DNA from 4 places in the Neobacillus sp. DZ-9 genome. Region 3 is predicted to be linked to each of the others. Evidence: riboswitches for the same ligand, from Rfam matches in the RefSeq annotation. Region 3 holds a riboswitch; each other region holds the start of a gene.

Region 1 (5,721 bases), on a different contig from region 3:
TCTTATGAATACTCCATTTACTATATTGAAAATCATTAAAAATCGCATCACCGATAACAGATTGAAAATGCTTAATCCATTTAGAGGTTGCCTTCTTCGTCAGAACAAAAATAGAGGAAGGGTAGGGAAATGTCCCTTTTTCCCATTGTTTCGATTTGGGATCATAAAGATAACCTTTTACTGTATGATTTTCTTTATTTACACCTTCAATTGAAAAAACAAGAACAGCACCTTTGATTTCTCTGTAATAGATTAAATAATCCAATAGGTCCTCTAGTTGACTAGTGATAGAATTAACCGAATTTCCGGCTAGTAACCCGATAAAGGGACCGAAGTGAATTTCGTCGTCTTTCAGAAGGATTTCATAGTGGCAGTTAAGAGGAATGTTTAATTGATCAAGAATATCGGATGAAATGCCAATCTCATTTTCCTGAAGGTTATGGGATGTATAAACAGGTGCCCGAAGCGATTGACTGCCGAAGTAAAAAATCCTTTCAGTCCAGCGGGTAATACCGATAAATTTGGCAACCTCCGGGTGCAGTCTTACTACCCCTTCACTATCCTGATCCCGCCTTAAGCGAAAAAAACTTTCCATTGTTTACCCCCTAACATAAATGTGGATAAGTTATTGTATGATTACTTTATTAATATTGTTTTGATTTGAATAAAAAATGGGGGGACAAAGGGTTAAATTGGTCTAATGTTTATGAAAGTTAAAGATAAAATCACTGCCTTATCACAAAAAAGCAGGTGTCGAATGACGCCCGCAATGTGATGATGACATATTTTTATTTCCCTTGGATGAGAGAAACTCTATATTTATGTAATTCTGAACTCATAACTCCGTTTGAAACAGCAGGGTCATTATTCATTACTGTCTCCGCATTTTCCCATGATTCTGATTTAAACACGCAAATTCCAAACGCTCCATCTAAACAAGGTCCTGCCAAAATTAATTTTTCTTCGGCTAACAGTTGTTTAAGATACTCGAAATGATCTGCCATGACTTTTGCCTCTTCATTTGTCATTGATTCAATAAAATCTGAGCGATTCGGCCTAATAAGATAGACAAACTCTTCCAAATAAATTTCCCCTTTGTTTTTTGCAAAAATATTTAAACAGATTTAATTTTATTTTTCATTTTTCTATTTTTGGTTATTCGCCTAATGACATAAATTCCAGCGATTAATGCAAGTAAATTTAAAGAATCACCAAAATTGATAGTAAGACTAAAATGATTGTTAACCCTTACATCAGTCTTATTATTGTTATTCGTACTAGAATGCGATTTCGACTCCTTCAACTCATTTCCCACCAGCACCACCCCCATACTATTAATATATTATATTTCTTTATACAAATCATTCCAATTATTTATCATGGTGTCAGGCACCATAGAAAGACAACCCCCCCTTGAATGTCCACCTCAAGTGGACATTCAAGGGGGGGTTGTCTGTTTTTTGAGAACAAGTGCGAAAAAAGTCGAAAAAATGAAGAGCTTAAATTATTTCCTGTTTTCATGTTTTTTTAGGATAAGGAATGGTAAAATGGCTTTATTATAGGCTCTAATGAAAATTAACTGTCGAGGAAATATTCTTTTATTCCTTGGGAAAGCGCAAGAACAGACATTTCTCGAATTTATTTGTCGTATGAAAGCGCTTTAATTGTTGATGTTAAGGGGATGTGTTAGTTGTTTAAAATGATTGATACCCATATTCATCTTGACCAATACAATGATGATGAAATGAAGCATATAATTAATAGTTCTCCTCTGATAGATAGAATGATCTCTGTTTCATTTGATCTTGATTCGTGTACCAGAAACCTTGAATTAAGCCGAAGATATCAAAAAGTGAAGGCTGCTTTTGGTTTCCACCCTGAGCAAACCTTGCCTAGTAAAGAGTACATAAGTGAATTACTAAAGTGGATAGATCAGCACCGTGGTGACATGATTGCTATCGGAGAGGTTGGACTTCCTTATTATTTAAGGCAACAGAATAAGGTTTCTGCAGACCAATATGAACAATACCATAATATACTGGAGAATTTTATCCAAAGTGCGGTCATATGGGATAAACCAATTGTCCTTCATGCGGTCCATGAGGATGCACCGATTGTTTGTGACCTTTTGGAAAAGTACTCTATTAAAAAGGCACATTTTCACTGGTTTAAGGGAGATCTGAAAACCATAATGAGAATGATAGAGAATGGTTATTTTATTTCTATTACTCCTGATATTATTTATAAAGAAAAAATTAGGAACTTAGTTCAAATGTATCCCTTGGACCAGATGATGATTGAAACAGATGGTCCATGGCCGTTTGAAGGTCCTTTTTCAGGGAAAATAACCCATCCGAATATGATGATTGAAACAATACGGGAAATTTCAAAAATAAAAAAATTGTCATTGGAAGAAGTTTCTGATACATTATGGCGAAACACCATATCATTTTATGGGCTAGAGAATCGATAAAAGAAGGGGAAAACAATGATGAGCAAGCAAGTGATAGTCTATACGACAAACGACTGCATTGAATGTACAATGGTTAAAAAAGTACTCACAGAAGAAGGGATCCCTTTTGAAAGCAGGAACGTTTCGGGAAACCCTGAATATCAAAGGGAAGTGGAAGGGTACGGATTTTTAGGGGTGCCAGTAACAGTAGTTGGTAATCGGGTAGTTAAAGGATTTACAAATGAATTAAAGGAGCTAATAGAGCTGGCGAAAAAAGAATAAAACCATTTAGCAAATTATATTTATCATAATAATATTATGTAAACTTGATTGAATAATTTTTTTAAGTAATTAAATCTTTACTTATAAGTTTAATAGGAGTATTATTGATTTAAATTTAATACGTTAAGTATCTACTAGGGGTGCCCATAATGCGGGCTGAGAGAAAACTGCAACGTTTTTAACCCTTTGGACCTGATCTGGATAATACCAGCGTAGGAAAGTAGTCGAGAATTGTCATTGCGCTTACTTGCTTATAAACCAGGTCCATATATGGATCTGGTTTTTTTATTTTAAAAAAAGAAAAGAGGAAAATCTAATGGAAAAAAACAGTTTGTATGAAACATTACAAAAAGTAAGAGAAGTGAATCCGCTTGTACATAATATCACAAATGTAGTTGTAACGAATTTTACAGCAAATGGGTTATTGGCACTTGGCGCATCACCGGTTATGGCTTATGCGGAGGAAGAAGTTGCCGATATGGCCAAAATCGCAAGTGCGCTCGTTTTAAATATTGGTACCTTAAACTCTCAAAACGTCAATTCTATGATTCTTGCAGGAAAATCTGCGAATCAACACAATGTCCCGGTCATTTTTGACCCAGTTGGTGCCGGAGCAACAAGCTATCGGACAGAAACAGCCCAAAGAATCATGAAGGAAGTCAAAGTCGCAATCATTAGAGGCAATGCGGCAGAAATCGCAAATGTCGTTGGTGAAAAGTGGGAAATCAAGGGCGTTGACGCTGGTAATACCGAGGGAAATGTGATTGATCTTGCGATTACAGCTGCCCAGAAAATGAATTGCTTAGTTGTCATAACTGGAAAAGAAGATATCGTCAGCGATGGCAAAACTACATATGCCATTACTAATGGTCATCCAATCTTAACAAAAGTGACCGGAACAGGATGCTTATTGACCTCTGTAATCGGTGCTTTTGCAGGTGTCGAAAAAGATCTAATAAAGGCTTCCGTTGCTGCGTTAACTTTTTATGGAATTGCAGCAGAAAAGGCAGCACAAAAAACAATTGAACAAGGACCAGGCAGTTTCCAAATCGAATTTTTAAACCAATTGTCAATTGTTTCAACTGATGATATCAAGGAGCACAGCGCAATCAGACTGGTTTAAGGGAGGTAAATAAAATGATAAAAGCATTAACGATTGCAGGATCGGATAGCGGCGGCGGAGCGGGTATCCAGGCAGATCTTAAAACTTTTCAGGAATTGCAGGTTTTTGGGATGTCAGCATTGACCGCAGTTACCGCGCAAAATACACTCGGTGTTCACGGAGTGTATCCGATGTCAGTAGAAGCCGTAGTAAAACAAATGCAAGCAATTGGTGATGATATGGGAACGGATGCCGTGAAAACCGGAATGCTGTTTAATGCAGAGATTATCGAGGCCGTTGCTGAAAATATAAGAAAATATAAATGGGAAAATCTTGTGGTGGACCCCGTCATGATTGCTAAGGGCGGCGCTTCCTTACTGCTGTCAGAAGCCATTGTTGCCATGAAAACATATTTATTGCCACTTGCAAAGGTCATTACACCGAACATACCGGAAGCAGAGGTTCTTACTGGCATGTCGATTCAAACGGCCAAAGATAAGGAGGAAGCTGCTAAGAGATTATTAGAATTTGGCGTTCAAAACGTTATCATCAAAGGCGGCCATGATGAGGATGAATCTCTATCCATCGATTTATTGTTTGACGGGACAGAATTCTACACTTTTTCCAAGGATCGAATTCAAACGAAAAACACTCACGGAACTGGATGTACTTTTTCAGCAGCGATCACGGCTGAACTTGCAAAAGGCAAGTCTTTATATGAGGCAGTCGCATTAGCCAAGGATTTTATTCATGATGCGATCCAATTAGATTTGGAGATTGGCAAAGGCCATGGTCCAACCAACCATTGGGGATATCGAGTAAGGAATGAGGGCTTAATCTTATGAAAAACTTACGAGACTACCTAAAAGTCTATTTTATCATGGGCAGCCCCAACTGCCTGAAGGACCCGGCAGAGGTTTTAAAAGAAGCCATCGCTGGTGGTATTACCCTGTTTCAATTTCGTGAAAAAGGAGAAGTCGCTTTAACCGGAGAGGATAAATTTACTCTCGCCAGAGAACTACAGAGCATTTGCAGAGAGCATCACATCCCGTTCATCGTCAATGACGATATCGAGCTAGCACTCTCGATTGATGCAGACGGTGTCCATATCGGCCAAGAGGATGAGTCTGTGAAAACGGTTAGAAAAAAAATTGGCGATAAACTCCTCGGTGTGTCTGTCCATTCCACAGAGGAAGCGATGACTGCGATAAGAGAAGGCGCAGATTATTTCGGTATTGGTCCCGTTTTTTCGACTAAAACAAAAGCGGATGCCAAGCCGTCCCGAGGTACAGAACTTATAGAGACACTTAGAAAGAATGGATACCAAACCCCTATTGTCGGCATTGGCGGAATTACGGCGGAAAATGCCCGATCTGTGGTGGAGGCCGGGGCAGATGGTGTTTCCGTTATTACGGCAATCAGTCATGCAAAGTCACCTTTAGAAGCTGCCAAGAAATTAAAAGGTGCGGTGATAGGATGAAAAGAACCCATAAACTTACATTAACGGCAATGATGATTGCGATAGGGACGATTTCTAGTAGTTTAGTATCGATTCCGATTGGATTTACCAAGGTCTTTCCTGTTCAGCACTTTTTAAATGTATTATCGGCAGTATTATTAGGACCTTATTACGCAGTGGCCCAGGCTTTTTGTGTATCCCTATTAAGAAACTTAATGGGAACCGGATCCGTATTTGCTTTCCCTGGCAGCATGGTCGGGGCATTGCTGGCATCCTTATTATTTTGGAAAACTAGAAAAATATATCTTGCTTTTATAGGAGAGGTCATTGGAACAGGCATCTTGGGTGCGCTCCTTTCCTATCCAATCGCAACCCTGATTCTTGGACAAAAAGCGACCTTATTTGGATTTATTCCGTTATTTATTT
Region 2 (5,721 bases), on a different contig from region 3:
GCATATGCAGTTCGTGCGGATGTTTCAAATTGTGAGGAAGCAGCCTATCTCGTACAACAAACAATCGATCATTTTGGACGATTAGATATTTTAATTAACAATGCAGGTATTACGAGGGATAGCACATTCAAAAAACTAAGTTCAGAGGATTGGAGAAGGGTAATTGATGTTAATTTAAATAGTGTTTACAACACAACATCTGCTTCCCTCCCGTACCTTCTTGAATCAGATGCAGGCCGCATCATCAACATTTCCTCGATAATAGGGCAAGCTGGAGGTTTTGGCCAGACCAACTATGCTGCAGCAAAAGCCGGCCTTATTGGCTACACAAAATCACTAGCTCTCGAACTAGCGAAAACGAATGTAACAGTTAATGCGATCTGCCCAGGATTTATCGGAACCGAAATGGTTCAAGCAATTCCTGAAAAAGTGCTTGCTGGAATTGTGGAAAAGGTACCACAAAAACGGTTAGGAAAACCGGAAGAAGTAGCACGCGGTGTTGCCTTTTTATGTAAAGATGGTGACTATATTACTGGTCAGCAGCTTAATATTAATGGCGGACTTTACATGTAATAGATATGTAGGTGGTTGTTGGATGGCTTAGTACATAGCAAAAAAAAATAACTAAACTAAGGAAGGAGTGTACAACATGAGTGTAAATGCCGAAAAAGAATGGGAAATGCTTTTGGATTTATTCCCTCAAGAGTACGGACAGCAAATAAAACGTGTCATCAAGGCAACCCAAGTGTTAACCATTGACGCTGAACCAGAAGTAGGGCCTACTCCGAAAGAAGTGGTTTGGACTAAAAATAAAACGAAACTATATCGTTATCTTTCCGAAAAACCGAAAAAGCATAAAATACCATTACTCTTGATTTATGCACTAATAAATAAACCATATGTATTGGATTTAACTGAGGGTGGAAGTCTAGTTGAATATTTAGTTAATAATGGGTTTGATGTCTATCTCCTTGAATGGGGGACCCCAGGCTACGAAGATCGAAATATGAAACTTGATGATTTTATTGTTGACTATATACCAAGAGCGGTTAAAAAAGTCTTAAAAACATCAAAGGCAGACGAATTGTCCATCCTTGGGTATTGCATGGGCGGTACGATGACGTCTATATTTGCAGCACTTTACCCTGAATTGCCGATTCGTAATCTAATTTTTATGACAAGTCCTTTTGATTTTGAGAATTCAGGCTCTTACGGGGCAATGCTGAATGAAAAATATTTTAATATTGATAAAGTAGTAGATACTCTAGGTGTGATTCCTCCTGAAATGATTGACTTTGGAAACAAATTGATTAAACCAATGGGAAACTTCTTTGGACCATTTGTAAGTCTTGTCGATCGTGCTGATAACGAGAAATTTGTAAAAAACTTTAAACTACTGCAAAAATGGTTAAACGATGGAATTCCATTTCCAGGTGAAGCATATCGCCAGTGGATAAGAGATTTTTATCAAAAAAACAAACTGATTAAAGGGGACCTGGTTGTCCGCGGTCGTAAAGTCCATCTGAACAATATCACTGCTAATGTACTAAACTTGGCAGGCCAATCTGATCTAATTGCCCAGCCGCATATGGTAGAAGCCTTGATGGACGCTATTTCTAGTAAAGATAAACAGTTTGAAAATTTACCTGTTGGTCATACGTCCATTACATTTGGCAGCCAAGCAACAAAAATAACTTACCCAACTATTGGTGACTGGCTTGGTGAACGTTCTAACTAATTATTTAACTATTAATAAGTACAATTATTTTTTTCTCTAGGTGAGTGTTTTTATGCACTCACTTTTTATATTATCTGATTCATTTTTGAAAAATGAATCCAGGAGAAAAACATATATGAAAGGAATTATTTAATTAGTTCTTGGAATGGAAATCCTAAAGGATGAAAAAACTATAGGAATGAAATCTAATTGGTGATGTAGTAAAAGGAGACACACTGGTAATAGGCATAAATGAAATTCGGGAGGTATAACGAATGAGAAGGATAAATCCAGGCTCCGTCATTTCTTACATAAAGTATGGGAATCTAAAGATACCAAAGAATATTCAGTACGAATGCCCGGAATGCAGAAAAACCACTGAATTTATGCTTAATGCAAACTACCAGAGCAGTAAGAATGGCATGGTAACTGAGAGTAGTTGTCCATTATGTAAAAAATCAGCAGTATTCGTCATTATGACTAAGGAAGTTATAGATGAACAAGGCGAAAATGCTGATACTTTTATTTATGACCTTCAAGCTTCCAAACATCCGGTAAATCAAATAGAAAGTCTACCCAATATACCCAAGGATCTGATCAGGGCCTACCGTTCAGCAATAAATGTTTATGAAGCTAGAGAAAATTCAGCTACTGCTGTTATGTCAAAACGTGTGATTGAAAGTATCCTAAAGCATTTTCTCGGGGATAAAAGTAAGGCTCAGCCTTTGTCTCAACAGCTTGAAATCCTGCCGAATCATGTGGATTTGGCAAAGCCTATTCAATCTCTTAGCCATTTATTGGCAACTGATGGTTCACTTCATCGGATGCTTGAATTGGAAACCGAAATGGATTACGAGACAACATCATTAATAATGGACTTATTAGAAAGCTTGATTGAGTATCTTTTTGTTTTGCCGGGGAAAATCGAAGTTACCAATAATAAGATAGCAAAGAAATTTAATTAGCAGAAAGCATAGTAAACTAAATAGAAGTTAAATGAAGGTTCCCTAGTATAAAAAAGTTATTTAACTTTTCTAACTGAAGTGTTAATATTATCTTTAAAGGTTAACATTACAAATTAATATTTTAAGCAATTCCGCTAGAGGTGCCTTTTTAAAGGGCTGAGATTGAAGTGTTACTTCGGGACTCTATGAACCTGATCTGGGTAATACCAGCGTAGGGAAGTGGAAAACTGGATATTTGAAGAATCATCGTTTCTATTCAAATTTTCGACCACTTCCTTAAACATTTGGAAGTGGTTTTTTGTTTTTCACTTTATTTCATAGATAAGCGGAATCTTCTCAAAGGGGGGAGATGTATTATCACTAGTTTTTATGGGAATGAGTTCCATATCATCTCCAATGGAAAAATGCCGATCGAGCAATTATGTGAAATTGTAATGGATATTCACCCATATGTAACCGCGATTCACTTACGAGAGAAACAAAGATCAGCTAGGGACCTTTTTCAAGCAGTTGAACTTTTAACAAAGAAAAACATACCCCTATCTAAGATCATTATTAACGATCGGGTCGATGTTGCCTTCGTAAAAAGGGTTAGGGGAGTTCAATTAGCCTTTCATAGCTTAGATGCAGACCTTGTAAAAGAAAATTTTCCCCAACTTATGTTAGGGAGTTCTATTCACTCCTACGAGGAAGGAGAAAAAGCAAAAGAGAAGGGTGCTGATTACCTCCTATACGGTCATGTTTTCCCTTCTCAATCAAAGCCAGGAATGAGACCCAAAGGACTAGAGGAATTATCTAGGATATCCCAACTGGACATTCCAGTTATTGCCATTGGCGGCATAACACCCGAAAATACGGGGCAGGTACTTCAGGCAGGAGCAAATGGGATTGCAGTCATGTCAGGAGTTTTAGAAGCGCCCGATCCATTATCCTCTGTAAAAACTTACATTCATGCATTAGAGGAGGGTTAAAGTGGAAAATTCATTTGATGTTGCCATAATTGGCGGGGGAATTAACGGGGCCTCCATTGCCTATCAATTATCAAAAATGGGAAGAAAAGCAATCATCATTGAGAAAGATCAATTGGCTTGCCAAGCGTCAAGTGCGGCAGCCGGAATGCTGGCAGCACAAGCGGAGATTGAACAAGACGGTCCTTTATTCCAGTTGGCTTTAAAAAGTCAGGCGATGTTTTCTGCCATTACAAGTGAGTTATATGAATATTCAGGAATCGATATTGAGTATGTGAATAAAGGGATGCTTAAAATTGCTGAAACCGAAGAAATAGCAAACGAAGTAAAAAAACAGGTCGCCTTTCAAAGGAAATGGGATCCAACGATTAAATGGCTGGATGCAAAGGAATTACAAGAAATGGAACCGTCACTTTCGCCAAATGTAGTCGGAGCGATGTATCTCCCTAACGATGGGCATGTGCAGCCAGCAAAGTTAACCGAAGCGTTTGCCAAAGCGGCTGTCTATTTTGGTGCGGAAATACGTGAAAACACGGAGGTCCTTTCGTTTATTTTTGAAAATGGACAGGTTAAAGGGGTTAAAACCACCAAAGGCATCATACATAGCGAGCAAGTGGTCGTAGCAACTGGGGCTTGGGCGGCGAAATTAATGCGTGAATCTGGGCTGGATATTAGTGTTTACCCTGTTAAAGGTGAATGCTTTTCGATAAGAACGGATAAACCGATCATCAACACGACGATTTTTTCCGATAAACGCTGTTATCTGGTCCCAAAACGAAATGGGGAAATTTATATTGGCGCGACCATGATTGAACATACCTTTGATAACAAGATAACGCCAGAAGGAATTACTACATTAATAGAAAGAGCCTCTCAACTAGTTCCTCAGATCAAGGAGGCAGCGTGGGAGCGGGTGTGGTCGGGAATTAGGCCGCAAACAGCCGATGGACTTCCTTACCTTGGTGAGCATCCCAACTGGAAAGGACTGTTTGTTGCCTCAGGGCATTTTCGAAATGGGATTTTATTAAGTCCGATTACAGGGAAACTAGTAGCTGATCTATTGGCAGGCAGATTGCTAGATGAAAGTCTTCTCTCAGCATTTCAATTAGAAAGACATAAAGTAACAGTGGGTTAGGGAGGGTAAACATGAAGGTATTATTGAATGGCGAGTTGGTCCAATTGCCAGAGCATGTCTTGTTTGTTTCAGATGTTCTCAAACAGTATGAAATCCATGATAAGGTCGTTGTCGTGGAGGTTAACAGTGAGATATTAACCAAGTTAGAACACCAAAGTACTAGATTAGCAGATAAAGATAAAATTGAAATAGTCCATTTTGTAGGAGGCGGTTGATTATGTTAAAAATCGGTTCATTATCCTTTCAATCTCGTTTGTTACTGGGAACGGGAAAGTATCCAAGCTTTGAAATCCAGAAGGAAGCCGTAGAGGTTTCCGAAGCAGAAATCCTTACGTTTGCGGTTAGACGTATGAATATTTTTGAATCAAGCCAGCCGAATTTTTTAGAACAGCTAGACACCAATAAATATACGCTTCTGCCTAATACTGCAGGTGCAAAAACCGCAGCGGAGGCTGTCCGGATTGCCAAATTAGCCAAAGCTTCAGGCCTATGCGATATGATTAAAGTGGAAGTGATCGGCTGTGATAAAACATTGCTCCCTGACCCGATTGAAACCTTAAAAGCCACAGAAGAATTAGTGAAGGAGGGATTTATTGTCCTCCCATATACCTCCGATGATGTGGTTTTAGCCAGGAAGCTTCAAGAAGCTGGTTGTCATGCTGTCATGCCAGGGGCATCACCAATCGGATCTGGTCAAGGAATCATCAATCCCGTTAACCTGAGCTTTATAATCGAAGAAGCGGTCGTTCCTGTGATTGTGGATGCAGGGATTGGCTCACCAGCGGATGCGGCTTTGGCAATGGAATTAGGAGCGGATGGGGTATTATTAAATACGGCTGTGTCAGCGGCCAAGGATCCGGTAAAAATGGCCAAAGCGATGAAACTAGCGATAGAAGCGGGACGATTAGGCTATGAAGCCGGTCGAATCGAGAAAAA
Region 3 (5,721 bases):
CACTAGACGCATTAAGATCAGTCTTTTCTAATCCAGCAAGCTGGGGGATTATCGGAACACTAATCATTTTGGAGGGGCTGCTTTCTGCCGATAACGCCTTAGTCTTAGCCGTTATGGTGAAGCATCTTCCAAAACATCAGCGAAAGAAAGCCCTATTCTATGGAATCTTTGGTGCTTATTTTTTTCGTGTTATCGCGATAGGGTTAGGGGTTTCCTTAATCAATATTGCTTGGATCAAAATTGTCTGCGGTCATTATCTCCTTTGGATGGTTTTTCAAAATTTTATTAAGAAAAATGAAGAAGAAGGCGAAATCCAAGGCAAAAGAATGGGCTTTTGGAGAACTGTGATAACCGTTGAGCTTATGGACATTGCCTTTAGCTTTGACAGCATAATTGCGGCATTCGGCGTCTCGAATCAAGTTTGGGTACTACTATTAGGCGGGATGTTAGGAATTTTAATGATGCGCGGTGTCGCTCAATTATTCCTAACCTTAATTGAAAAAGTCCCGGAATTGGAAACGACAGCCTTTATTTTAATAGCCATCATTGCCATTAAAATGATGGCTGCAGCCTTCGGATTTCATCTCGATGAATTAATTTTCTTTAGTATTTTAATAGCTGTATTCATGGGAACCTTTATCGTTCATTTTTTCCGTGGCAATTCAGAAAGAACGATCTAATTTCAAAAATGGAGCAGGGTGGCTAGTACCCTGCTTATATTTGTTAATTTATTGGTAATAGTTGTTACTCCTTCTTAGTGACTTTTCGTAAATACTTCTCCATTGAGGACAGTAATTCAGATAAAGATACATCATCATCTTCATTATTCGCTCTTTCCATAATAACCTCGTCTGTTAAAGGTTCCTCTTGAATATACTGTACACGTTGACGTGATTTCTTCCTATCGGAATCTGATTTTGATGATTGTCTTTCGGCTTCTTTATCAGAGCGAGATACGCTTTGTTTCTCTGATTTGGAGGATCGGGAAACCTCTTGTTTGTTTGATTGCTTCGATTGCTTCGATTGATTTGAAGCCTGGTTATTCGATTGTTCATTTTGGGCATTTTCAATTTTAAGGCCATAGCTAATATTTTGGATATGGAACATCGAAAGGCGGACAATTTCCTCTTTGTTAATTAAAGACACGTAATCTGGATGGATATCACTTAAAACACCTTCAATCTTCTCCGGGCCTCCGCGATTAATACTGACCCATTGAAATTTCAATGATTCCATTAAGCTATAGAAATTATCTGCTTGTTTATATTGAATATCATTTGGGACCACGATGTTAAATTCCATTTGGCCCTTCATGTTATCGGTAAAGCTCTTTATATGTTGAGTATTATAATAGACGAGTCCGTCGTCTTCCGTGAATAGGGCTAGATGATCTTCACTGGCATCCATTAACTTCCCAATTCTGGATTCAGAGCCGCCCCGATTGACCTTTATGACTTTCCCAATAAAGTATTTCATTATGTCTTTATGCATAATAAGTTTTCCCCCTGTAAATTTAATGAATTATATTAACACTGCATCTATATGTGTCACGGGATGACGTTGTCCTAATAAATTAGCCTTTTTTTTTAAGATTAAGAGAAAATAGGCAAATGATAGAGTATGATACAAGGCCAGAACCCAGAGGGATGAGCAGTGTGTGTGCTTGTATCCTATTTATTTTAGCTGTGATCGCATTTATGGGGCAGTTAAACATGAGCGTCCTTTTTATGATCATGTTTGTTATGGGCATGATGGATAGTTTCTTTCCGCCAGCCTATTCAGCTGTAAGAGCAAAGGTTTTTACAGAGGATATTCGTAACGCCGCCAATTCTTTAACTCAAGTCAGTATGCAGGTGTTAAGAATATCAGGTCCGATTATAGGAGGATTGATTTTAGCTTCCTTATCTTCAGGTTGGGGAATTGGGATTGATGCCCTTACTTACATTATTTCATTGATCTTTTTATTTAGCCTTCGAACGTTATCCTTTCAAAAAACAAAAGAAATACAGAGGGAGAAAAATTCAATCAAACAGGATTTTTTGGAAGGGATTGTGGTCCTTAAAGAAAAGCCCTGGTTATGGATTACGATTCTAGCATTCTCCTTAATAAATATTTTTTCAGGCGGCATCATTAGGGTGTTAATACCATGGCTTGTGAATATTTATTATGAGTTTGAACCAGTTGTATTTGGGCTTGTTCTTTCTTCGTCCGGGGCAGGGGCTATTTTGTGCGGAATCATTTTTGGTTTAAGAAAAGAATGGAAAAAAAGAGGCTTGCTTGCTTATGGGGGCGTTGCATTAAGTGGAGCAGCATTGTTAATGATGCCATTTATCTCGAGTGTTCCGGTATTAATGTTGTGTATGTTTATGGAAGGTGCCGGAATTATGTTATTTGGATTGATTTGGGAAACGAGTCTTCAAGAACTTGTCCCAGAAGAAAAATTTGGAAGAGTTGAACGCTTAGATATGTTAGGTTCATTTGCTCTTTTACCTATAGGATATCTGATAACTGGCTGGTTAGCAGAAGGAGTGGGAGAAATTTTCACATTTATTCTTAGGGCATCAGCACCACCCTCCAGCAGCGTTTTCTTCCATGCAGCTATCATAGGTTAAAATCGGGGTACTGTCTTTCATTCCATGCTTCTTTGCCAATTGTTTATAGCTCAATTTTCCCTCTTGATATTCTTTTACAAGTTTTAATTTAAATTGTTCACTATATTTAGCCATAAAAATACACCCCAAAAGTTAAATTTCTCTCTAACTTTTGGGGTGCAGTACAACGGTTTACTGCTTTTCGTTTCATCATTGTTCTACTAGGTTTGTAACAGAAACACTTTGTTTATTGTTTGGTTCCTCCAGTGGATGAATGGTTGCTTTTCCGCTTTGTTGATCTACATGCTCAATATAAATACGAGTACCGTTATAGGTCACGTTTTCCATTTGTGGTGAATTACATATTTCCTGTGCGCGTTGTGCGTCCATCATGCGTAACCTCCTTTCGTTTTTTACTACAAGAGTATTTGTAATAATCTAAGGGTTTATTCATATGAATGGAATAATTTATTGGTTGAGTAATGTAAAAAGCTTTATTAATAGTTAAAATTATGTTATTTATTATATGTAAGTTATATAACAATATATTGTTGTTTGCTCTACTAGGGGGGTCCGATAGCTCGGACTGAGAGAAGGATGCATAAAATCTTTTGACCCTTTGAACCTGATCTGGATCATACCAGCGTAGGGAAGTAGTTTTGAAGGTGTCATTTTCGTTTTTCTATTATGCGCCGCTACTTTTTGACGATTAATCAGGTTCTGTTTGCCAACAGAGCCTTTTTTTATTGTCATCTATTTATATGTCTGTCTATGGACTTAACATGTAATGGACTATGCTGTAACTTCTAGATTGCAAAATCTATCATTTTTAGGAGGAAGTTACAATGCAAAAGGGAGTAAACGTAAACATCGAATTACAATCACCATTTACAGGAAGCAGAAAAGTTTATCTTGAAGGATCAAGACCTGACATTAAAGTCCCGATGAGAGAAATTCAGTTGGCACGAACGGTTACAACTTATGGTGAAGAAGAAAATGCACCTGTTCGAGTTTATGATACTAGTGGGCCATATACAGACCCGAACCATCAAATTGATATCAGGAAAGGGCTTCAGGCACTTCACAAAAAATGGATTTATGAACGTAATGATGTTGAAAACTATGCAGGAAGAGAAATAATGCCAATAGATAATGGCTTCCGTGATGCAGACGAGCGAGCCAATCTTGAATGGTTTCCTAACATAAACAAATCACCTTTGCGTGCCAAAAAAGGCCATAATGTTACCCAAATGCATTATGCGAAAAAAGGGATCATCACTCCTGAGATGGAATTTATCGCGATTCGTGAAAATGTAGAGCCTGCATTTGTCAGGGATGAAGTTGCCCGCGGGAGAGCGATTATTCCAGCTAATATCAACCACCCTGAAAGTGAACCGATGATTATTGGACGAAATTTCCATGTGAAAATCAATGCCAATATTGGAAATTCTGCTGTTTCTTCCTCAATTGAAGAAGAGGTTGAAAAAATGACGTGGGCTGCTCGATGGGGAGCTGATACAATCATGGATTTATCTACTGGAAAAAATATACATACAACAAGAGAGTGGATTATCCGCAATACCCCAATCCCAGTGGGAACGGTGCCGATTTATCAAGCCCTTGAAAAGGTGAATGGAATTGCTGAAAATCTAACCTGGGAAGTTTATCGCGATACGTTGATTGAACAAGCAGAACAAGGGGTCGATTATTTTACGATTCATGCTGGTGTGTTGTTACGTTTTATCCCTTTGACAGCGAAACGGACGACAGGAATTGTATCCCGTGGAGGTTCGATTATGGCGCAGTGGTGTCTGGCCCATCATCAGGAAAATTTTCTTTACACCCATTTTGAAGAAATTTGTGAAATTTTAAAGCAGTATGATATTTCGGTTTCATTGGGAGATGGACTTCGCCCTGGCAGCATTGCCGATGCCAATGATGAAGCGCAATTTGCAGAGCTTGAAGCTTTAGGGGAATTGACGGAAATTGCCTGGAAGCATGATGTCCAGGTCATGATTGAAGGCCCTGGACATGTTCCAATGCATTTGATTAAGGAGAATGTGGAAAAGCAAATGGAAATTTGTAAAGAAGCTCCTTTTTATACTCTTGGGCCCTTAACAACCGATATTGCACCTGGATACGACCATATTACTTCTGCCATTGGCGCCGCGATGATTGGCTGGTTTGGAACGGCCATGCTTTGCTATGTAACACCAAAGGAACATCTTGGCTTACCCAATAAGAATGATGTTCGTGATGGCGTTATTGCTTATAAAATTGCAGCCCATGCTGCTGATCTGGCCAAAGGTCATCCAGGTGCGCAATTGAGAGACAATGCCTTATCGAAAGCCCGTTTCGAATTCAGATGGGAGGACCAATTCAACCTTTCATTGGATCCTGAACGTGCAAGAGAATACCATGATGAAACGCTCCCTGCTGAAGGGGCCAAAACAGCTCATTTTTGTTCCATGTGTGGTCCAAAGTTCTGTTCGATGAAAATTTCCCATGATATTCGAGGTATGGCAAAGAAAGATGAAAGGAATGAAGGTATGAAGAAAAAAGCGGAGGAGTTTCTCATCAATGGGTCAAAAATATACCGATAATACTTCTTCCTATGAAGTAAAAAATTTATTAGAGGAAATTGATGATTTATACCAAAAAATTCATTTTTTAAAAAGTAGAATAGACTCCATTCAATGCCGATGTAGGCATATTTTTTGGGAAACCCCTGGAATGAGAAAATGTCAGAAGTGTGGGTTCGCTGAAAGCACCTATTATTAATGGTGTAAGAAACAAAAGGCTCAACATTTACATGTTGGGCCTTTTTCTAATTTTAATTCTCTTTTTGAACGTATAAAGGCGATAAAGTCGATTTTTTCGTCTGCCGTTAATGGTTCCCCATCTATCAAAAGAGAAGGAGATAGGGGAAGTATGGCAGTTGTGATTTCAACTGTTGTCTGCATCCGATGCAACTCATCTGTTCTCCTTAACAAATAATCAACAGACGTATCAAATAATTCCGCTATTTGTGTGAGTGAAAGTAAGGAAGGTTCCCGGTATCCTGACTCATATCCAGCATAAGTGCTTTTAGCGATTCCTAATTGATCAGCGGTTTCCTGCAGCGACCATT
Region 4 (5,721 bases), on a different contig from region 3:
TCCAGGAGATATTTTCAGCCATTCGCCTATTTCTTCGTAGGAGTAGCCATAATAATGCTTTAATATTATGGGAATACGGACGTCCTCAGGCAGTCTACTGAGTGCCTCCAGAGCGTCGTTCCAGTCTTCATTTCTGCTTTCAAAATGCCACTTCAGCTTTCGGTAAATTTCCTCTTGTCCCTGCCAGTTCTTTTCTCTTTTTTTCTTTCGGCACTGATCAATATATGTATTTGTCGCAATAGAAACAAGCCATGTAGAAAATTTGCTTTGTCCATTATATAGGTGAATCTTTTGAATACATTTTGCCATTGTCTCTTGAGCTAATTCTTCAGCTGTATCGGGATTCATTGTAATTTTCATTAAATATTTTACAAGGAATGGATAATGTTCTTTAAATAACATGGCAAACGCAAGATGATCCCCATTTTTAGCATTTTTTATTAATGCATCCATTTAGCACTAACCCTCTCCTTCCCCCATATTCCTTGTTTTTTCTCTCTTTATTTTTGACGAACAAAACTAACTTTCGTTCATTCTAAATTCATTTTATAATTAAACATTGGAAAAAAAAACACGGATTGCTCCGTGCCCTTAATCACCTTTTCCATGTCCCTTATTTTTTCCTTTCTTTTCCCACTTGTCTATTTGCTTGTTCCATTTATCTTCCCACTTTTGAATTTCATTATTAAATTCCTCTTGAAAATTAAATCGATTTTTTTCTTCCAAAGCGGAAATATGCGTCACATTAAATTTTATTTTTGGTTTATTTTTTAATGCTGCCGACATTACTTCACGAAATATAACAGCAGAACCTGTTTTACTGGTGGGAGTGATATAATGTTCCACATCTGTTTTATCATAACCGACCCAGATAGCACCCACGAGCTGTGGTGTATAACCGACAAACCACTGGTCTTTCAGACCATTAATTCCTTTGATCGGTACTTGGGTGGAGCCTGTTTTTCCTGCCGTTTCGCGGCCAGGGATTTGGGCGGCTTTTCCTGTACCTTCTTCCACAACGCCGAGCAGCATTGTTGTCATATCATCCGTCACTGCTTTCGTCGTGACTCTCTCCTTTTTGAGTTTCCATTCAGCAACCACATTGCCATTTGCATCATTGATTTTTTTGATCACATGCGCCTTCACTTTGACACCATTATTCGGAAATACAGAAAAAGCTTCTGCCATGTTTAGGGGAGAGACTCCTTTATGCAAGCCACCAAGGGCAACCGATAAATTCCGGTCCGCTTTATCCAGGGAAATACCGAATCGTTTAACTGAATCCAGCCCCTTTTCAATTCCGATTTCATTTAAAAGCCATACCGCTGATACATTTTTTGATTCCTTAACCGCGTCATACATCGGGACTTCTCCCATATATTGATGATCGTAATTACTAGGCTGATAATTTCTAAATTTCATCGGTTCATCTATTAGCATATCCGTGATTTTCCAACCCTCTTCTAGCGCTGGGGTATAGACAGCTAATGGCTTAAATGAGGAACCGGGCTGTGCTTTTAATTGGGACGCCCGGTTGTAGCCTCTAAAAGTGTGTTCTCCCCTTCCTCCTGCAAGGGCTCTGACTCCGCCTGTTTTGGGGTCTACTAATACCCCACCGCTTTGAACTAGACGGTCTTTTCCTCTTGGAAATAAACTGTTATTTTGATAGGCTGATTCCATTACCGATTGCATATTGGGGTCAAGCTCTGTATAAATTTGATAGCCACCAGTAAGCAGATCATCTTGCGATAACCCATACTGATGAATTGCTTCGTCTAATACCTGATCGACATAATAAGGGAATTTACCGCGGAACGGATCACCGCCCTTATCATCTAAAACCACTTTTTCTTGTTTGGCTTTTTCATATTGTTCATTTGTAATATAGCCTTGATTTTTCATTTGAAGTAGTACAAGATTTCGCCTGTTAACTGCTTTTTGCATATGGTCATATGGATTTAGGGCAGACGGAGCCTTAATTAAACCGGCAAGCAGAGCGGATTCACTAATCGAAAGCGCCTTTACCTCTTTGGCAAAATATTTTCCTGCCGCTTGCTTAATTCCATATGCCCCATTCCCAAAATAAATTTGGTTTAAATACATTTGTAAAATTTCTTGTTTCGAATATTCCCGCTCAACCGCCAATGCTAAAAAGATCTCTTCCATTTTTCTTTTAAGCGTTTTTTCGGATGTTAGGATAGTATTTTTCGTCAATTGCTGTGTGATGGTGCTGCCGCCTTCTACCATCCCTCCTGCCTTCAGGTCACGGAAAAGCGCCCTTGAGGTACCAATTAAATCAACACCTCCATGTTGATAAAATCGATGATCCTCGATGGCAATTACGGCATTCTTCATTGATTCAGGGATTTCCTTAATTGGAACCCCTTCATTTTTATTCGCCGAAACCTTGCTCGCTATTTTCCCGTTTACATCATAAAAAACCGTTGGCTGGGGTAGTTCATTTTTAAGTTCAGATATATTGGCATTCTTGGAAAAAAAATAAATTGCGCCAAAGAAGCCTAAAATAATTACTAATCCGATTAATACCACGATTTGGACTCCATGCCATTTTTTCAAATTTTTCATAGCTGCCTCCTATTTCGAAGAGAAAAAAAAAGACAGGAGAACCCTATCTTATGTTTAGATATTATTCACTTTTCGTCAACTCTTTAAAACGCTGTTTCGATAGCTTCTCATCAAAGCTGCTAAAAATCCGATAATTGCCTTCGTCCAGTATCCTAAAATGTTTACTGAGGATATTTTGTTGGAGAATAAATCCGCTTTTCTTGGATAGTGCTCTCCACCAGATCCGGCCGCCCAATGTTTTCGTTTTGCGGTAATCAATTCCTTCTCGAGCTACCGTTTCCAATACCTCTAGTGGCTCATTACCAAATAAAAATTGTACTGTTTCCGTTTCCCGGAAAAGAGCACAAATAGCAACGACTGTTGACCAGTTAGCAAGGACTCTTCCTTTTTCAATTTGAACAAGTGTTTTCTTTGATACACCAATGATTTCAGCCATTCTATCCTGGGTATAGCCTGCTTCAGTCCGAATCAAGCGAAGCTTTTCAGACACTTTCAATATGATTTCATCTCTGGTCATGTTAAGCCCTTCCTTCAATTGCTTATGGTGTAATTTTACACAAGTTCCTGGAATCATTCAAATTTTATCATAAAAAAACTGCTATCAATTCTTTGATAACAGTTTAATGAACTAAATATTATAAACAGCAAGGCTTTTCTTTTGTTAAAACTTATTTTGCATGTACTAGCATTCTCTTTGGCATTGCTCCAATAACAAGAATGACAATGATGGCACTGATTACAAAACTTGGAAGCATATATGTCCCATTATAAAGCAGGGAATAAATCATAACCGGCTGGCCCTTTGGAGCATACTCTCCAAAGAAAACGAACCCTGAAACGAAATGGCATAGATAACGAAGCAAGCTTCCAATGAAAGCACCAAATAATACATAGCTAATCCATTTACCTTTTTTCCCTTCATTAAGCATTTTGCTTATTTGACGTGCAAAAATGCCCGCAAAGCCTACCACTGTAAAAGCTATAAAGTAATCAATAATTCCTTGAATAATTGTAAATACTTGCGCAAAGCCAAGAATGAACTGTAATAATCCTAATAAAAATCCGGTTAAAAGACCGCCTTTAACTCCCCAGCGGAAGGCCATTAGAAAAATCGGCACCATTGCGATTGAAACCGAGCCTCCTTGCGGCCAGATTTTAAACGATAGAATATTTCCTACATAATCCAATAAATACGCGAGTGCAGTAAAAACAGCAACCTCGGTAATAAATAAAGTATTACTTCTTTTAGTCATTTTAATTTCTCCCTCCATTTTGGTAAACAAAAAAAAAGCAATGCAAGACATAAGGATTGTCTGCATTGCTAATCTATCTGGCAAACCACATCCCTACGCTAGTGTTAACTAACAGGTTCATAGGGTCAGAACTCAACCGTTCACTCTCAGCCGCCATTTGCAGCTCCCCCTGTGGAACTATACAATTAATTCTTTATGAATATACTACTATTTCAAATCGAATACAAGGGTAAATTCCAACTATTTTCAAGAGGAGATTTTCGTGACAAATTGACTATGTAAATATTAAGAAAATAATTTTAACATGTTTTTAAGAGGGTTTTTTGTCATTATCAGCGAATTATATGGTAAGGCGTAATGTGTTTCGGGAGGGACAATATGTTTAAAAATGATCAAACAGATTTAATTGCTTTCTTTGATAAACATAAAGATCAATTGCTTCTTGATTGGGAGAATTCATATATTATTTCTAAAGAAGACCCATATATAGAAAAAATAAGCGAAAATGCCAAAGCACTTTTTCATGTTATCTTAAATATGCATAAGTTGACCGAAGAGGAGCTTTTATTAGTAATCGAAAAGATTGCAAAAGAAATATCGGAAGAAAGAGTAATTGCCAATATTAACATTGGGGATTTTGTTTATAATGTAAATCTTGGCAGAACGATTATGTACAGTTATTTAAGCAAAACAGGGATATCATGGGGGGAAATGCAAGAATCGATCAATCGGATTAATTTCTGTTTTGACAAGTTTTTATACTATGCAGTTTCCAATTATACAGAAGCAAAAAACAAAATCATAGAGGAAAAGACTATGTTCATCGACTCAACCCATCAGGATCGGCTAACCCTTTTGGGGCAAATGACATCCAGCTTTATTCATGAATTTAGAAACCCGCTCACATCTGTTCAAGGATTTATCCAATTGCTTAAAGCTGATTTTCCGAATATGAGATATCTTGATATTATTTCAAGTGAATTAGATCAGTTAAATTTTAGAATCTCTCAGTTTCTGTTATTATCCAAGAAAGAATTGATTGGGAAGGAAAAGGATTACTTTAAACTAAATAAATTGATAGACGAAGTTTTGAACTTTCTCTACCCTAGCATACTTGATGGCAAAGTGAAAATAATCAAAGAGTTGTGTGAGGAAATAACGCTGCACGGTTATGCTGATGAAATTAGACAGGTTTTTATCAATATTATATTTAATGCAATTGATGTTTTAAATCATCATGCGAATCCCCATCCAACAATAGGAATTAACAGTACTTTAGAAGACAACAAACACATTATTATTACCATTTCAAATAATGGTCCTGCAATTCCAACTGAATTGCAAAAAACAATTTTTGAACCGTTCTTTACGACGAAAAAACTTGGTACTGGTCTAGGTCTATTCGTTTGTAAAGAAATTATTGAAAAACACAAGGGGAAATTAACCTGTAATTCTACACCGAATAAAACCACCTTCTCCATACATTTACCGATTGCATTAAATTTGGAAACCGAACATTTAATATATGATAGAAACTAATCCCACTTAATAAAAAGGCGGGATTTTTTTTATCTAGGAAATTTCTTCCGACTTCCCTCTATCTTGCATAGGATATAGGAAAAAATTTAAGCAGGAGAAAAGTTCAATGTTTACATTAAAAGTTGATAATGAAATTGAGCTTCAATTGTTCGAGAGGCACCATGCCTCAAAGCTTTTTCAACTAGTTGAGAACAATCGTAATCATTTACGGAAGTGGCTGCCCTGGGTGGACAGCATGACCTCTCCCTATCAATTCGAGACGATTATTCCTGTTTGGCTTAATCAATTCGCGGAAAGTACCGGATTTAATGTCGGGATTCTTTATAAAGGAGAACTAGTCGGC

What was found. A riboswitch is a leader RNA that binds a small molecule or an ion and turns the genes downstream of it on or off. The one in region 3 is predicted to bind thiamine pyrophosphate.
Region 1: linked by a shared signal. The riboswitch ahead of thiM (hydroxyethylthiazole kinase) and the one ahead of thiC (phosphomethylpyrimidine synthase ThiC) in region 3 are both predicted to bind thiamine pyrophosphate.
Region 2: linked by a shared signal. The riboswitch ahead of tenI (thiazole tautomerase TenI) and the one ahead of thiC (phosphomethylpyrimidine synthase ThiC) in region 3 are both predicted to bind thiamine pyrophosphate.
Region 4: linked by a shared signal. The riboswitch ahead of thiT (energy-coupled thiamine transporter ThiT) and the one ahead of thiC (phosphomethylpyrimidine synthase ThiC) in region 3 are both predicted to bind thiamine pyrophosphate.

The regions. Positions count from the first base shown of each region.
Region 1 covers NZ_JCAIOL010000003.1:205,489-211,209, reverse strand. Annotated here, with positions in the region: gene AC59HZ_RS09495 (YheC/YheD family endospore coat-associated protein) at 1-595, opposite strand, end outside; gene AC59HZ_RS09490 (YciI family protein) at 789-1,082, opposite strand; gene AC59HZ_RS09485 (TatD family hydrolase) at 1,700-2,473, shown strand; gene AC59HZ_RS09480 (glutaredoxin family protein) at 2,489-2,734, shown strand; TPP riboswitch at 2,861-2,970, shown strand; gene thiM (hydroxyethylthiazole kinase) at 3,051-3,857, shown strand; gene thiD (bifunctional hydroxymethylpyrimidine kinase/phosphomethylpyrimidine kinase) at 3,872-4,681, shown strand; gene thiE (thiamine phosphate synthase) at 4,678-5,316, shown strand; gene thiW (energy coupling factor transporter S component ThiW) at 5,313-5,721, shown strand, end outside.
Region 2 covers NZ_JCAIOL010000006.1:210,966-216,686, reverse strand. Annotated here, with positions in the region: gene phbB (acetoacetyl-CoA reductase) at 1-573, shown strand, start outside; gene phaC (class III poly(R)-hydroxyalkanoic acid synthase subunit PhaC) at 650-1,738, shown strand; gene AC59HZ_RS18570 (DUF4145 domain-containing protein) at 1,993-2,682, shown strand; TPP riboswitch at 2,809-2,917, shown strand; gene tenI (thiazole tautomerase TenI) at 3,000-3,653, shown strand; gene thiO (glycine oxidase ThiO) at 3,655-4,785, shown strand; gene thiS (sulfur carrier protein ThiS) at 4,797-5,000, shown strand; gene AC59HZ_RS18550 (thiazole synthase) at 5,003-5,721, shown strand, end outside.
Region 3 covers NZ_JCAIOL010000005.1:324,562-330,282, forward strand. Annotated here, with positions in the region: gene AC59HZ_RS16520 (DUF475 domain-containing protein) at 1-680, shown strand, start outside; gene AC59HZ_RS16525 (hypothetical protein) at 745-1,491, opposite strand; gene AC59HZ_RS16530 (MFS transporter) at 1,611-2,612, shown strand; gene AC59HZ_RS16535 (transposase) at 2,562-2,726, opposite strand; gene AC59HZ_RS16540 (small acid-soluble spore protein H) at 2,802-2,981, opposite strand; TPP riboswitch at 3,147-3,260, shown strand; gene thiC (phosphomethylpyrimidine synthase ThiC) at 3,437-5,194, shown strand; gene AC59HZ_RS16550 (helix-turn-helix domain-containing protein) at 5,393-5,721, opposite strand, start outside.
Region 4 covers NZ_JCAIOL010000002.1:118,530-124,250, reverse strand. Annotated here, with positions in the region: gene sigY (RNA polymerase sigma factor SigY) at 1-453, opposite strand, end outside; gene AC59HZ_RS04935 (transglycosylase domain-containing protein) at 592-2,586, opposite strand; gene AC59HZ_RS04930 (helix-turn-helix transcriptional regulator) at 2,648-3,103, opposite strand; gene thiT (energy-coupled thiamine transporter ThiT) at 3,255-3,839, opposite strand; TPP riboswitch at 3,913-4,019, opposite strand; gene AC59HZ_RS04920 (histidine kinase N-terminal domain-containing protein) at 4,218-5,378, shown strand; gene AC59HZ_RS04915 (GNAT family N-acetyltransferase) at 5,485-5,721, shown strand, end outside.